One region of the Kitasatospora sp. NPDC058048 genome, then DNA from elsewhere that is predicted to be linked to it. Evidence: riboswitches for the same ligand, from Rfam matches in the RefSeq annotation. Region 1 holds a riboswitch; each other region holds the start of a gene.

Region 1 (5,193 bases):
GCCTGGCCGTCATCCTGCGCGGCTACGCCTCGATGACCGGCGAGCTGGCCGGCGACCAGTGGAACGAGGGCGACGTCTCCTGCTCGGTGGTGCGCCGGGTCGCGCTGCCGGACGCGTTCTTCGCCTTCGACGGCCTGCTGGAGACCTTCCTGACCGTCCTCGACGAGTTCGGCGCCTTCCCCGCCGTGATCGAGGCCGAGCTGGACCGCTACCTGCCGTTCCTCGCCACCACGAAGGTGCTGATGGGCGCGGTGCGCGCGGGCGTCGGCCGGGAGACCGGGCACGAGGTCATCAAGGAGCACGCCGTCGCCTCCGCGCTGGCGATGCGCGCGGGCGCCCGGGAGAACGAGCTGCTGGACCGGCTGGCCGCCGACGAGCGGATCCCGCTGGACCGGGCCGCGCTGGACGCGCTGCTGGCCGACCGGCTGTCCTTCACCGGCGCGGCCGGTGCCCAGGTCGCCGAGGTCGTCCGCCAGGTGGAGGCCGTCGCGGCCGCCTACCCGGAGGCCGCCAAGTACGCGCCGGCCGACATCCTCTGACGTTCGGTCAGTTCAGAGCCGAGGGCCCTGCCGCCGGACCGGTGGCGGGGCCCTCGCGCGTCGTGGGGACGTGGCCGGGGTCGAGCGGCGGGGCGGTCGGTCCGCACGGCCAGTCGCAGTTCGGCTCGGCCACCGGCTGCTCCTCGGGGGCGAGCACATTGCCGCGTACGGTCGCGGCGGCGATCAGCCCGCCGGCCACCAGGAGGCCCGCGCAGATCAGCATCGCGGTGTGGAAGGCGGAGTCGACCGCGGAGGGCACCCGGTAGGCGTCGCCGCTCAGCCCGGCCAGCGCCGGCAGGGCGGCCACCGCGAGCAGGCCGGCCGCGCGGGCGGCGGCGTTGTTGACCCCGCTGGCGATGCCGGCGTGCCGGACCTCGACGGCGGCCAGCACGGTCGCCGTCAGCGGCGCGACCAGCAGCGTCATCCCGCAGCCCATCACCGTGACGGCGGGCAGCACGTCCACCCAGTACGAGGCGTCGGGGCCGATGCGCAGCATCAGCAGCACCCCGGCGGCGCACAGCAGGGGGCCGACGGTCAGCGGGACGCGCGGGCCGATCCGTTTGCCGAGGCGCCCGGCGCGCGCGGACAGTGCCAGCATCAGCACGGTGATCGGCACCAGGGCGAAGCCCGAGACCAGCGGCGAGAACCCGGACACGATCTGGAGCTGCACCACCAGCAGGAAGAAGACGCCGCTGAACGCCGCGTACACGCACAGGGTGACCAGGTTCACCGCGGTGAACAGCCGTGAGGAGAACAGCCCGAGCGGCAGCATCGGTTCGGGCGCGCGGCGTTCGACGGCCACGAAGGCGACGCCGAGCACCACCCCGATCACCCCGCTGACCCAGACCGCCGGGGACAGGCCCTCGCCGGCCGCGGTCAGCGCGTAGGTGATCGCGCCGAGCGCGAGGGCGGCGAGCACGGCGCCGAGCACGTCGAAGCGGCCGGTGGCGGCCTCGTCCCGGGTCTCCGGCACCGACCGGGTGGTCACCGCGATCACGGCGGCGGCGAGCGGCAGGTTCAACAGGAAGATCCAGCGCCAGCCGGGGCCGTCCACCAGCCAGCCGCCGAGGAAGGGGCCGATCGCGGCCGACACCCCGCCGAGGCCGGACCAGAGCCCGACCGCGGCCGAGCGGTCGTCGGGGTGGAAGACGGCCTGGAGCATGGCGAGCGAGCCGGGGGTGAGCAGCGCCCCGCCGATGCCCTGGACGGCGCGGGCGGCGATCAGCACGTGGATGTTCGGCGCCGCGGCGCAGGCCGCGGAGGCGATGGCGAACCAGACCACGCCGATCAGGAAGACCTTGCGCCGCCCGTACCGGTCGCCGAGCGCGCCGCCGAGCAGGATCAGGCCCGCCAGGGTGAGCAGATAGGCGTTCAGGGTCCATTGCAGGGACGCCAGGGAGGCGCCGAGGTCGGCGCCGATCCGGGGCAGGGCGACGTTCACCACGGTGCCGTCGAGCATCGCCATGCTGGAGCCGAGCACGGTCGCCAGTAGTACCCAGCGACCCTGCGCGGTGCCCAGGCGCAGGGTGCCGGCCTCGGAGGTGGCCACGGGCGAATCCTGCGCTGCCGGGGCGCACGTGACAAGGGTCACCGGTGGGTGTGTTGACGGTCGGCGGTGCGTGAACGGGTGGCTGCGGTCCGTCGCCGATCTCGGCGCAGGGTCGTGGATCAGTGGCGGGGGGTGAATGGGTTGTGTACGCACCGTGGGGTCCGGTCTGCGGAGGGTCACCGGAACGGGGGAGATGGTTGCCCTTTCAAAGATCGACATTGCTTCACCCGAACGGATGGGTTTTAGTTCAGCGACCGCCCGGCCAGTCCGGACGGATCCCCCGGGTGGAACGCCGAGTCCTGCCGCTGCCCGGTGGTTCGAAACGAACTCTGTACGGCAGGAGCGGGGGACCCACAGGTAAGTCGCCGGACCGGAGTTCGCGCCTCAGGGCGCGGGCGTCCAGGACCGGCTAGGGGTGAAGCCGCGCATGCGGCCGGGCAACTCCAGCCCGAACCCGACAGCTCACCTCGCAGGCGTCGGAGAGGAAAATTCCATGCCTGCTCAGGCTCGTCGTATCGCCCTGCCCCGCGCCGCCCGTATCGGCATCGCGACCGCCGTCACCGGTGTCTCCTTCGCCCTCCCGCTCGTCACCGCGGTGAGCGCCCAGGCCCACACCGTTCCGGCCGCCCCGGCCGCGCAGGCCCCCGCCTCCACGGACGCCAAGTCGGCCGCGCCGGCCGCTGCCCCGGCCGCCCCGGCCGCGCAGGAGAGCTACCGCGTCGTCAGCGGCGACACCCTGTCCAAGATCGCCGACGCCAAGAACGTCGAGGGCGGCTGGCACGCGCTGTACGAGCAGAACCGCTCGGTCGTCGGCGCCAACCCGAACCTGATCTTCCCGGGCCAGCAGCTCGCGCTGTCGGGCCACGCCGCCGCGCCGGCCGCCGACGCCGCCCCGGCCCAGCCGGCCGCCCCGGCGAAGCCCGCCCAGCCGGCCGCTCCGGCGACCCAGGCCGCCAAGCCGCAGGCCCAGGTCCAGGTGAAGACCGAGGCCGCCAAGCCCTCCGCCCAGCTCCAGACCCAGCTGCAGGTCGCCGCTCCGGCCCCGGTCGTGACCGCCACTCCGGTCGCCGCCGCCACCTCCGGCTTCGTCGCCCCGCTGGCCAACGCGAAGCTCGGCACCGCCTACGGCGTGGCCGGCTCGATGTGGGCCTCCGGCCACCACACCGGCCAGGACTTCGTCGCCTCCACCGGCACCCCGCTGCGCGCCGTCGCCAACGGCGTCGTGGTCAAGGCCGGCAACGGCGGCGCCTACGGCAACGAGGTCGAGATCAAGCTCGCCGACGGCCACTACGCCGAGTACGCGCACCTCTCCTCGATCGGCGTGAGGATCGGTCAGACCGTCACCGTCGGCCAGCAGATCGGCCTCTCCGGCGCCACCGGCAACGTGACCGGCCCGCACCTGCACTTCGAGATCCGCAACGGCTCGGAGTACGGCTCGGACATCAACCCGGTCGCCTACCTGCGCGCGCACGGCGTCGCGCTCTGACCCGGGGCCGCTGAGCCCCGAGGGTTTCTGAACCACCGCTGCTGCGGGGCGAATCGATCCTCCGGGATGGTCATGTCGGGTGACCGCTCGACCGGGTGATCGCCGCACGGCGGACATGGGCGCGGGACACGCCCAGGCCGGCCCGGCCGCACGAGGACCTCCTCGTACGGCCGGGCCGGCCGCTGCCGTTCCGGACCCGCCCGGTCGTGCCCGGTCGTGCCCCGCCCGTCCGGCGGTTCCGGGGCGCCGTTCGACCGGTCGAACGCGGCGTCAACCCGACCGCTCCGGCGGGCCGTCGGCCCGCTCGCGGGGCCGCTCCGGCGCGCCATGCTGTCGGACGGTCAGCGTCCGGCCGGTCCGGCGGTCGGGCGGGTCCGGGAGGCGAGGAGGCCGGATGGCGGTCCGGAGCGGGGACGTGGCGGGGGAGAGGGCCGGGCGGGAGCGGCCGGGGACGGGCGGCGTCGACCGGCTGAAGGCGGACTCGGTCGGCCTGGTCGGCGTGGTGTTCATGGCACTCGCCACCGCGGCCCCGATCACCGCGATGACGGGCAACCTGCCGATCATCGTCGGGCAGGGCAACGGCGCCGGCGCGCCCGCCGCGTACATCGTGGCGACCGTGGTGCTGACGGTGTTCTCGGTCGGCTACGTGGCGATGGCCCGGCACATCACCGCGGCCGGCGCGTTCTACGGCTACGTCTCGCACGGGCTGGGCCGGGTGGTCGGGATGGCCTCGGGGCTGCTCGCGGTGCTGGCGTACGTCGTCACCGAGGCCTCGGCCCTCGGCTTCTTCGCCTACTCGCTGCGCGGACTGGTCCGTTCGCAGCTGGGGGTGGACCTGGGCTGGGGTTGGTACGCGCTGTTCGGGGCGACGGTGATCGGGGTGACGGCCTGGTTCGACCTGCACCTGACGGCCAAGGTGCTCGGGGTGGCGCTGGTGCTGGAGATCGGGGTGCTGGGGGCGGTCTCGTTCGCGGTGCTGTTCTCCGGCGGCGGCCCGGACGGGATCGTGGTCGAGGCCGTGAACCCGCTGAACGCGCTGAGGGGGGTGGGGAGTTCGGGCGCGGCGGCGGCCGGGCTCGGCCTGTTCTTCGCGTTCTGGTCCTGGGTGGGATTCGAGTCCACCGCGATGTACGGCGAGGAGTCCCGCGACCCCAAGCGGGTGGTGCCGCGGGCGACCCTGGTGTCGGTGATCGGTGTCGGACTGCTCTACGTCTTCGTGTCCTGGATGATCGTGTCCGGCAACGGGGTCGGGCACGCGGTCGCGGTGGCGAGCGGCGCCGTGCCGGGCAAGGACGGCAACAGCCTGTTCTTCGACCCGCTCGGCGCGCACCTGGGGGCCTGGGCGGTGAAGGTGTTCCAATGGCTGGTCGTCACCGGCTCGTTCGCCTGCGCGATGGCCTTCCACCAGTGCGCGGCCCGGTACCTGTACGCGATCGGCCGGGAGGGGCTGCTGCACCCGGCGCTCGGCCGCACCCATGCGCGGCACGGTTCGCCGCACGTCGCCTCGGTGGTGCAGTCGGTGATCGCGGTGGGGCTGGTGGCGGGGTTCCTGGCGGCCGGGATGGACCCGTACGCGCACCTGTACACGCTGCTGGCGCTGCTCGGGACGATGGCGATCC
Region 2 (5,193 bases), on a different contig from region 1:
GACCCGGCCGGGGAGTCCGACGGGAAGTAGGCGCTCAGGCCGCCGTGGCGGTGTGCTCCGGGCACCGCTGCGGCGGGACGAGTTCGCCGATGGCCTCGCCGACGAGGACGACGAGTTCGGCGAGCCGCTCCAGGTCGAGGTGGTCGGGCAGTTCGGCCAGCGAGATGATCCGCTCGCCGTCCGGGCCGGCCACGGCGAACAGGTCGATCGGTCCGAGGTGCTTCTCGGCGGTGTCGACGAGGGCGGCGACGTCGCTGGGGCGGCGGATGTCGCCGCAGACGCCGACGACGGGGCAGCCCGGCCGGTCGAGTTCGGCGGCGAGGTCCTCGGCGATGCCGACGTACTGGTCGGCGATGAGCATTCCGGAGGCGCCGGCCGCGGCGAACCGGCGGGCGAGTCCCGCGCCCGAACCGCCGTCGAGGACCGCGATGACGACGACTGACCCGCTGACCCGCATGGCCTGCTCCTCCCTGTGGACGACACCGCACCGGCGCCCACGCGTACTGCGGAGGATCGTAGGCACGTCCTGACCCTCCGCAACAGGGATTACCCCGCAGGTGACCAGGCTCACGCCCGCACCGCGGCCAAGAGTCGGCCAAGAGCTGTCCATTGACCGTCCGCGGACAGTCAACGAGCCGTCCATGAACCGTCCATGGGCCGTCCATGGAGCATCGGCAGGACGGCCGCGGACCGTCGGCGGGAGGAGCGGCGGCCCGCCGGGGCGGGGCGTGCCCGTCGCACCGGATACGGTCGGTCCATGCCAGCTCAGCCCGACTCCGCCCGGCCCGCCGCCACGCCGTCCGACGCCACCGCCCCGCAGCTGTTCACCTGGGAGTTCGCCTCCGACCCGTACCCCGCCTACGCCTGGCTGCGCGAGCACGCCCCGGTGCACCGCACCACGCTGCCGAGCGGGGTGGAGGCCTGGCTGGTGACCCGGTACGCGGACGCCCGGCAGGCGCTCGCCGACAGCCGGCTGTCGAAGAACCCGGCGCACCACAGCGAGCAGGCGCACCGCACCGGCCGGGTGGGCATCCCGGGGGAGCGGCAGGCGGACCTGATGACCCACCTGCTGAACATCGACCCGCCGGACCACACCCGGCTGCGCAGGCTGGTGTCGAAGGCGTTCACCCCGCGCCGGGTGGCCGAGTTCGAGCCGCGGGTGCAGCAGCTCACCGACCGGCTGATCGACGGCTTCGCGCAGCGCGGTTCGGCGGACCTGATCCACGAGTTCGCCTTCCCGCTCCCCATCTACGCGATCTGCGACCTGCTGGGCGTGCCGGCCGAGGACCAGGACGACTTCCGGGACTGGGCCGGGATGATGGTGCGCCACACGAAGCCGGGTCACGGCGGCGGCCAGCGCGGCGGCGTGGGGCGGGCGGTGAAGCGGATGCGGGCGTACCTGCTGGAGCTGATCCACCGCAAGCGCGCGGACCTCGGGGACGACCTGATCTCGGGTCTGATCCGGGCCAGTGACCACGGTGAGCACCTGACCGAGAACGAGGCCGCGGCGATGGCCTTCATCCTCCTGTTCGCGGGTTTCGAGACCACCGTGAACCTGATCGGCAACGGCACGTACGCCCTGCTGCGCAATCCGGAGCAGCGCGGGTTGCTGCAGGAGTCGGTGGCCCGCGGGGAGAGCGCGCTGCTGGAGACCGGGATCGAGGAACTCCTGCGCTACGACGGGCCGGTGGAGATGGCGACCTGGCGGTTCGCGACCCGTCCGCTGGCCATCGGCGGGGTGGACATCCCGGTCGGTGACCCGGTGCTGGTGGTGCTCGCCGCGGCGGACCGCGACCCGGCCCGGTTCGCGGCCGAGAACACCCTGGACCTGGCCCGGACGGACAACCCCCACCTGGGCTTCGGGCACGGCATCCACTACTGCATCGGCGCTCCGCTCGCCCGCTTGGAGGGCCGTGCCGCGCTGACCACGCTGCTTTCCCGGCTGCCCGATCTCCGGCTCGCGGAAAACGCGGACGACCTGCGGTGGCGCGGTGGTCTGATCATGCGTGGGCTGCGCGAACTGCCGGTGGAATTCAGTCCGGAGAGCCGCTCCCCGCACGCCTCTCCGCAGACCCCTTCGCACGCGCCTTCGCAGGCCTCTCCGCAGGCCTCTCCGAACACTCCCGCCACGCCTCCGACGTGCTGAGATCGCACTGACGGGACGTCGTGAACCACCTGCCGACGGGGGTGTGAACACCCATCAATCCGGACATAACACCGCCGTTGGTAGGCGATCGAACACACGCCGTAATTATTGTGTGATATCGACGATATGAGCTTGTGATTGGTCTGATGATCTGTCTACTCTCCCTGGAGTTCGCAGCTGCGGACCTCGTACGCGGAACGCCGAGTCCTGCCCGCCGCGTCACGGGAAACCGACCAGAACCCTGGGCAGGGGCGGGGGAACCAGGTTTGTTGCCGTCTCCCCACGGCTTGGGGTGAAGCCGCCCGAGCGGAATCGTTTCCGCATACGGCGGCCGGGCCACCTCCCGGTCCGAACCCGACAGCTCACCTCGCAGGCGTGCGGAGAGGGACCTCTTCATGCTGTTCGTTGGAACTGGCCGTCACCGTCGTCGCACCCAGGCCGAGAAGGCCATCGCCGTCGCCGGTGTGGCCGGCGTCGGACTCGCGATGCCGCTCCTCACCGCCACCGGCGCCTCCGCCGCCCCCGCCTCCACCTGGGACGCCGTCGCCCAGTGCGAGGCCGGTGGCAACTGGAGCATCAACACCGGCAACGGCTTCTACGGCGGCCTCCAGTTCACCTCCAGCACCTGGAAGGCGTACGGCGGCACCGCCTACGCGCCGCAGGCCAACCAGGCCAGCAAGGCCCAGCAGATCTCGGTCGCCGAGAAGGTGCTGGCCTCGCAGGGCCCGGGCGCCTGGCCGGTCTGCTCCCAGAAGGCCGGTCTGACCAAGGGCGGCGCCCCGGCCGCGGTCGACACCTCCTCGGACGCCAAGCCGCAGTCCGCCGCCAAGCAGCAGACCCCGAAGCCCGCCGCCAAGCCGGCCGAGAAGCCGGTCGCGCAGCAGCCCGCCGCCCAGAAGCAGGCCCAGAAGCCCGCCGCGCAGCCGGTCCAGCAGGCCGCCCCGCAGCAGCAGGCGCAGCCGCAGACCCCGGGCTTCTCCGGCAAGGCCGGCTGGGACGCCGACGCCAAGGTGTACTGGTACCAGAGCAACGGCGCCTGGTACTGGACCAGCCACCAGAGCGTCTACCAGCAGTACGCCGGCCAGGCCGCCGCCCAGCCGCAGTACGCCCCGCAGGCCGCGCAGTCGGCCCCGCAGACCGCCGGTCACGACTACACCGTCCGCGCCGGTGACACCCTGTCGACCATCGCCGCCGCCCAGGGCGTGTCCGGCGGCTGGCACGCGCTGTACGAGCAGAACCACGGCACGGTCGGCGGCGACCCGAACCTGATCATGCCCGGCCAGGTGCTGCACCTCGGCTGAGCCGGCCCGCTCGACGTCGCCCGCTCGACGTCGCCCGCTCGACGCCGGCCCGCCCGCCGCACCCGGCGCCGACGCCGCCCCGGCCCACCGTCCGAAGGGGACCGGTCCTACCGGTCCCCTTCGTCCGCATTCGCCCGCTCCGGTGGGACAAGCTGGGACAAGCAGGTGAACTACCGGTGGGTAGTGGGGCCACACGCTGAGACGGGACCGAGGCGGACGTGGCCCCGGGAGCCCGGGCGGTTAGGCTCTGGTCGTAACGACTCCGCAATCGTCCTGCTGACAGCACCCACCGTCAGACCGGACCCTGCTTCCGCAAGGAGATGCCTCGTGCCGTCCATCGATGTCGTCGTAGCCCGTGAGATCCTCGACTCCCGCGGCAACCCCACGGTCGAGGTCGAGGTCGGCCTCGACGACGGCAGCACGGGTCGTGCCGCTGTCCCGTCGGGTGCTTCCACCGGCGCCTTCGAGGCGCTGGAGCTGCGTGACGGTGACAAGAACCGCTACTTCGGCAAGGGCGTCGAGAAGGCCGTCCTGGCCGTCATCGAGCAGATCGGCCCGGAGCTGGTCGGCTACGACGCCACCGAGCAGCGCCTGATCGACCAGGCCATGCTGGACCTGGACGCCACCCCGGACAAGTCCTCGCTCGGCGCCAACGCCATCCTGGGCGTCTCGCTGGCCGTCGCGCACGCCGCCTCCGAGGCCAGCGACCTGCCGCTGTTCCGCTACCTGGGCGGCCCGAACGCGCACGTCCTGCCGGTCCCGATGATGAACATCCTCAACGGCGGGTCGCACGCGGACTCCAACGTCGACATCCAGGAGTTCATGATCGCCCCGATCGGCGCGGAGTCCTTCTCCGAGGCCGTCCGCTGGGGCGTCGAGGTCTACCACACGCTCAAGGGCGTGCTGAAGGAGCGCGGCCTGTCCACCGGTCTGGGCGACGAGGGCGGCTTCGCCCCGAACCTGGACTCCAACCGCGAGGCCCTGGACCTCATCGTCGAGGCCATCGAGAAGGCCGGCTACGTGCCCGGCCGTGACGTCGCGCTGGCCCTGGACGTCGCCTCCTCCGAGTTCTACGAGGACGGCGCCTACCAGTTCGAGGGCAAGGACCTCACCGCCGCCGAGCTCATCGAGTACTACGCCGAGCTGGTCGCCGCCTACCCGCTGGTCTCCATCGAGGACCCGCTGGACGAGTCCGACTGGGACGGCTGGAAGGCCATGACCGACAAGCTGGGCGACAAGGTGCAGCTGGTCGGCGACGACCTGTTCGTCACCAACCCGGCCCGCCTGGCCCGCGGCATCGAGACCGGCACCGCCAACGCGCTGCTGGTGAAGGTGAACCAGATCGGCTCGCTGACCGAGACCCTGGACGCCGTCGAGCTGGCCCAGCGCAACGGCTACCGCTGCATGATGTCGCACCGCTCCGGCGAGACCGAGGACGTCACCATCGCCGACCTGGCCGTCGCCACCAACTGCGGCCAGATCAAGACCGGTGCCCCGGCCCGCTCCGAGCGCGTCGCCAAGTACAACCAGCTGCTGCGCATCGAGGAGATCCTCGACGACGCCGCCGAGTACGCCGGCCGCGGCGCCTTCCCGCGCTTCCGCGCCGCGGAGTAGCAGGAACGGCCGCTCCGTGGAGCGACCGGGCCCGGCCGCCGCGCGGAGCGATCCGCACGGCGAGCACGAGGGCCGGGCGCTCCCGGTAGCGCACGCCTGACCGGTGCCCCGCCGTTCACCCCGTAGGGTGGA
Region 3 (5,193 bases), on a different contig from region 1:
GCCCCGGCAAGGGCGAGCAGGGCGAACTGCCGCCCAACGACTGGGAGTCCATCTTCGGCGGCCCGGCCTGGACCCGCAGCGAGAACCCGGACGGCACCCCCGGCGACTGGTACCTGCACCTGTTCGCCCCGGAGCAGCCCGACTTCAACTGGGAGAACCCGGCCGTCGCCGACGAGTTCCGCTCGATCCTGCGCTTCTGGCTCGACATGGGCGTGGACGGCTTCCGCATCGACGTCGCCCACGGCCTGGTCAAGGCCCCCGGCCTGCCCGACCTCGGCGGCGCCGACCAGCTCAAGCTGCTCGGCAACGACGTCATGCCGTTCTTCGACCAGGACGGCGTGCACGAGATCTACCGCAGCTGGCGCAGGATCCTCGACGAGTACCCGGGGCAGCGGATCGGCGTCGCCGAGGCGTGGACCCCGACCGTCCAGCGCACCGCCAACTACGTCCGCCCCGACGAGCTGCACCAGGCCTTCAACTTCCAGTACCTGGGCACCGGTTGGGACGCCACCGCGCTGCGCGAGGTGATCGACCTCTCGCTCGACTCGATGCGCCCGGTCGACGCCCCCACCACCTGGGTGCTCTCCAACCACGACGTCACCCGGCACGCCACCCGGTTCGCCAACGAGCCCGGCCTCGGCACCCAGATCCGCACCCCCGGCGACCGCGAGCTCGGCCTGCGCCGCGCCCGCGCCGCCACCCTGCTGATGCTCGCGCTGCCCGGCTCGGCCTACGTCTACCAGGGCGAGGAGCTCGGCCTGCCGGACGTCACCGACCTGCCCGACGAGGTCCGCCAGGACCCGTCCTTCTTCCGTCAGGCCGGCCAGGACGGCTACCGCGACGGCTGCCGCGTCCCGATCCCGTGGTCCGGCACCGAGGCCCCGTACGGCTTCGGACCGGTGGCCGGCGGGCCGTCCTGGCTGCCCCAGCCGGCCGAGTGGGCCGGGCTGAGTGTCGAGGCGCAGACCGGCGACCCGACCTCCACCCTGGAGCTCTACCGCAGCGCGCTGGCCGTCCGCCGGGCGCAGCCCGACCTCGGCGCCGGCACCGGGGTCGAGTGGCTGGAGAGCCCCGAGGGCACCCTGGCGTTCCGTCGCGGCGCCTTCGTCTGCACCGTGAACACCACCGGCGAACCGGTGCGGATCGCCGCCCCGGGCACGCTGCTGCTGGGCTCGGCCGACCTCGTGGTGGACGGCGGCGAGACGGTGCTCGCTCCGGACAGCACCGGCTGGTGGGCGGTCTGACGTGGTTGGAATAGGCTCTGGGACCGTGACTACGGCGCGACTCTCAGACATCGCGGCGCAGGCGGGGGTCAGCGAAGCCACCGTCTCCCGCGTGCTCAACGGCAAGGCGAACGTTTCCGCCGCTACCCGGCAGACCGTGCTGGCGGCGCTCGACGTGCTCGGGTACGAGCGGCCGACCCGTCTCCGCCAGCGCAGCGCCGGGCTGATCGGTCTGATCACGCCCGAGCTGAGCAACCCGATCTTCCCCGCGCTGGCCCAGGTGATCGAGCAGGTGCTCAGCCGGCACGGCTACACGCCGGTGCTGTGCACCCAGACCCCGGGCGGGTCCACCGAGGACGAACTGGTGGAGATGCTGGTGGACCGGGGCGTGGCGGGCATCGTCTTCGTCTCCGGGCTGCACGCCGACACCACCGCCGACCACGACCGCTACGCCCGGCTGGCCGGGCGCGGGGTGCCGTTCGTGCTGATCAACGGCTACAGCGAGAAGATCGACGCGCCGTTCATCTCGCCGGACGACCGGGCCGCGATGTGGATGGCCGTCCAGCACCTGGCCGAACTCGGGCACGAGCGGATCGGGCTGGCCGTCGGTCAGCGCCGGTACGTGCCGGTGCTGCGCAAGATCGAGGGCTTCACGGCCGCGCTGCGCGAGGTGCTCGGACTCTCCCGGGAGGAGGCCGACGACCTCGTCCACCACACGCTGTTCAGCGTGGAGGGCGGGCACGCGGCGGCCGGCGCGCTGCTCGACAAGGGCTGCACGGCGATCGTCTGCGGGAGCGACATGATGGCGCTCGGGGCGATCCGGGCGGTGCGGCAGCGCGGGCTGTCGGTGCCGCAGGACGTGTCGGTGGTCGGCTTCGACGACTCGCCGCTGATCGCCTTCACCGAGCCGCCGTTGACCACGATCCGCCAGCCGGTCGAGGCGATGGCCACGGCGGCGGTGGACGCGCTGCTGGAGGAGGTCGGCGGAAACGCGGCCCAGCGCGGCGAGTTCATGTTCCAGCCGGAGCTGGTGATGCGCGGGTCCACCGGGGCCTGCGCGCGCTGAACCCCGGCCGTCACGGCCGACGGAAGGGCCCCGGAGGGCGGTTGCTCTCCGGGGCCCTTCGGCGTGCGTGCGGTCGGCCGCCCCGGGCCGTCGGGCGGTCAGCCCTCCTGGGCGGTGGGGCGGTCGACGGTCGGTCGGTGCCCGTCGGCCGCCTCGCCGGTACGGGTCTCGGTACGGCGGCCGCGGGCCAGGTAGTCGCGCAGGACCAGTTCGACGGCGTCCTGCGGGTTCTTGGTGCCGGAGAGCAACATCGCGTCGATCGCGAGGTTCGCGTCGAGGGTGACGGTGACCTGGGCCATGTGACTCCTCCTCGGGTGCAGAGCAGCAGCATGCCCGTTGGGGCGGGGAATCACCACGGGGATTCGCCATGGGGATTCAGCACGGGGCTTCGCCGCAGGGATTCGCCACGAGGTACGGCCGGAGGCATGCCGGAACCCCCGGGGAGGAGCGACCAGACTCTCCCCGGGGGCGTGGGCGGTCAGCGTTCGGATAACAGCTGACAGATGATGAAATCTGTTATCTGTTATCCGTCAGCTGTTATCCGTCGTCCGTCGTCCGTCGGCTGTTCGCCGTTCTCAGACCCGGCCGGCGAAGTCCGGGGCCCAGTTGGCGATGCTCTGCTCGCGGACGCCCGAGCTCGGGTTGGCGGCCTCGACGTACTTGCCGTTGCCGACGTAGATCGCGACGTGGTAGACGCCGGAGTCCTTGCCGTTGTTGGACCAGAACAGCAGGTCGCCCGGCTGGAGGCTGTCCAGCGAGACGTGGGTGCTGGCGGCGGCCTGGTCGGCGGCGACGCGCGGGACGGAGACGCCCGCGGCGCGCAGCGCGGCCTGGGTCAGGCCGGAGCAGTCCCAGCCACCGTTGCCGGTGCCGCCGTAGACGTACGCCTGACCGACCTTCGACTCGGCGAAGGAGACCGCGGCGGCCATGCTGCCGGTGGCGGCCGGAGCCTGGGTCTGGGCCGGAGCCTGGGTCTGCGGAGCGGGCTTGGCAGCCGGCTTGGTGGACGGCTTGGCGGCCGGGGTCTGGGCCTGCGCGGTCGGCTGGGCGTTCACGGCACCGCCGTTCGCGGACTGGCCGGACTTCTGCGAGCGGTCGAACCAGGTGAAGTCCGAGCCGGACTTGCCGGTGGCGGACTGGCCGGCCTGGGCCTGGCCGTTGCCGCCGAAGGACAGCTGCTGGCCCGGGTAGATGCTGTCCGGACCCTCGGTCAGGGTGCCGCGGTTGAGCTCGTACAGCCGCTGCCAGCCGCCCTGCACCTTGTGCTGGTCGGCGATCGCGGACAGCCAGTCGCCCTCGACCACGGTGTAGTCGCCGTTCTGGGCCTGCTGCTGGCGCTTCTGGACCCAGTCGCTCCGGTTTCCGGAGGCGGCGGAGTCGGTGCCGGCCTGCGTGCCGTCCTGGGCGGGCGCGGCGGGCTTGGCGGCCGGGGCCTGGGTCTGCGGAGCGGGCTTGGCGGCCGGGGCGGCCGGCTTGGCGCTCTGGGCGGGCTGCGCGGGCTTGGCGGCGGTCGAGCCGGCGGTGGAGCCCGCCGAGGTGTCGACGGCGGCCGCGGCGCCGCCCTTGGTGAGGCCGGCCTGGACCGAGCACACCGGCCAGGCGCCGGGGCCCTGCGAGGCGAGGACCTTCTCGGCGACGGCGATCTGCTGGTCCTTGGTGGCCAGGTCGGCGCGCGCCGCGAAGGCGCTGCCGCCGAAGGCGGACCAGGTGCTGGAGGTGAACTGGAGGCCGCCGTAGAAGCCGTTGCCCGTGTTGATGCTCCAGTTGCCGCCGCTCTCGCACTGGGCGACCTTGTCCCAGGTGGCGACGGTGGCGGCGGAGGCGGTGCCGGAGGCGATGCAGGGGACGGTGAGGCCGACGCCCGCGACGCCGAGGGCGGCGATCACGCGATGGGTGCGGCTGGACAGACGAGTGCCGTTGGTGGGCAGCATGAAGACGCGGTCCTCTCCCACGCCTGCGAGGTGAGCTGTCGGATTCGGGCTGGAGTTGCCCGGCCGCGCTGTGGGCGCGGCTTCACCCCTAGCCCTGGACCGTTCCGGAGATCGGTCCGGGGCGACTTACCTGTGGGTCCCCCGCTCCTGCCGTGGTGCGATTTCGCGCTGCCAGGACATCCGACGGCAGGACTCGGCGTCGCGGATGAACCGGGTTCGTGTGGTCACGAACGGGGAGCACGTTAATCAGACTTAAGTTCAAACTGCAAACGGCTGTGATGCGCATCACGGTTTAGTGGGAACTGCCAAAATTGCCGCTCTTCATGATCGTAAATGATCGTTTTCAGGCAACCCTGTTGCGGAAGCCCACAACTGGCAGCGCTTCAGAAGTGGTGTGACGGCGCGTCGAATCGCGGGCCGGAGCGCCCCGGCGGATGCTGCGGCGGCAGTGATGCGAGCGCCCGCGACCGCGTTTCCTATTTCCTTTCAAATAGGCCAGAACGGACATTCCACTTCATTGCCGTCCGACTTCCGCGGGACGGCCGTGGGCGGGCGGAGCAAAACCGAAGGGCCCGGAACGCATGCCGTTCCGGGCCCTTCGGTGCGCGCGAACCGGCGCGCGGCGTCGACTACCGCCCTGCGGGCTCCTGGGAGGCCGCGTGGGCGCCGCGGACGCCCTCCAGGGCCCCCTCGGCCTCGGCGGCGGCCGCGGCCTCCGCCTCGGCCCGTGCCAGGTCCTCCGGGGACGGCGCGGGCAGCGCCGCCAGGTAGGTGGAGGCGATCAGCTGGCCGACCGACGGGTACGAGCCCAGCGGCGCGGCCGACGGGCAGCCGGTCTCCTCGGCGGCGGTGGCGAGCAGTTCGGAGTCCGCCTCCGGGCCGATCACCAGCGGGGCCAGCGCCGGGCGCTGCGAGCCGGTGTCCCTGAGGTGGTTGACGGCCGCGGCCACCGAGCCGGGCACGTCGAGCGCGG

Evidence for each region. Region 1 has a riboswitch for cyclic di-AMP ahead of ACFVVA_RS11605 (peptidoglycan DD-metalloendopeptidase family protein). Riboswitches for the same ligand answer to the same signal wherever they lie in the genome.
Region 2: linked by a shared signal. The riboswitch ahead of ACFVVA_RS24305 (transglycosylase family protein) and the one ahead of ACFVVA_RS11605 (peptidoglycan DD-metalloendopeptidase family protein) in region 1 are both predicted to bind cyclic di-AMP.
Region 3: linked by a shared signal. The riboswitch ahead of ACFVVA_RS03715 (transglycosylase family protein) and the one ahead of ACFVVA_RS11605 (peptidoglycan DD-metalloendopeptidase family protein) in region 1 are both predicted to bind cyclic di-AMP.

The regions. Positions count from the first base shown of each region.
Region 1 is NZ_JBHVRT010000008.1:248,148-253,340, reverse strand. Features, by position in the region: gene purB (adenylosuccinate lyase) at 1-539, shown strand, start outside; gene ACFVVA_RS11610 (MFS transporter) at 547-2,088, opposite strand; cyclic di-AMP (ydaO/yuaA leader) riboswitch at 2,379-2,579, shown strand; gene ACFVVA_RS11605 (peptidoglycan DD-metalloendopeptidase family protein) at 2,582-3,574, shown strand; gene ACFVVA_RS11600 (APC family permease) at 3,969-5,193, shown strand, end outside.
Region 2 is NZ_JBHVRT010000024.1:6,902-12,094, reverse strand. Features, by position in the region: gene ACFVVA_RS24320 (MazG family protein) at 1-30, shown strand, start outside; gene ACFVVA_RS24315 (SDR family NAD(P)-dependent oxidoreductase) at 35-457, opposite strand; gene ACFVVA_RS24310 (cytochrome P450) at 758-2,146, shown strand; cyclic di-AMP (ydaO/yuaA leader) riboswitch at 2,368-2,536, shown strand; gene ACFVVA_RS24305 (transglycosylase family protein) at 2,542-3,447, shown strand; gene eno (phosphopyruvate hydratase) at 3,775-5,061, shown strand.
Region 3 is NZ_JBHVRT010000002.1:381,653-386,845, forward strand. Features, by position in the region: gene ACFVVA_RS03700 (glycoside hydrolase family 13 protein) at 1-1,244, shown strand, start outside; gene ACFVVA_RS03705 (LacI family DNA-binding transcriptional regulator) at 1,270-2,289, shown strand; gene ACFVVA_RS03710 (hypothetical protein) at 2,388-2,588, opposite strand; gene ACFVVA_RS03715 (transglycosylase family protein) at 2,865-4,241, opposite strand; cyclic di-AMP (ydaO/yuaA leader) riboswitch at 4,228-4,398, opposite strand; gene ACFVVA_RS03720 (hypothetical protein) at 4,850-5,193, opposite strand, start outside.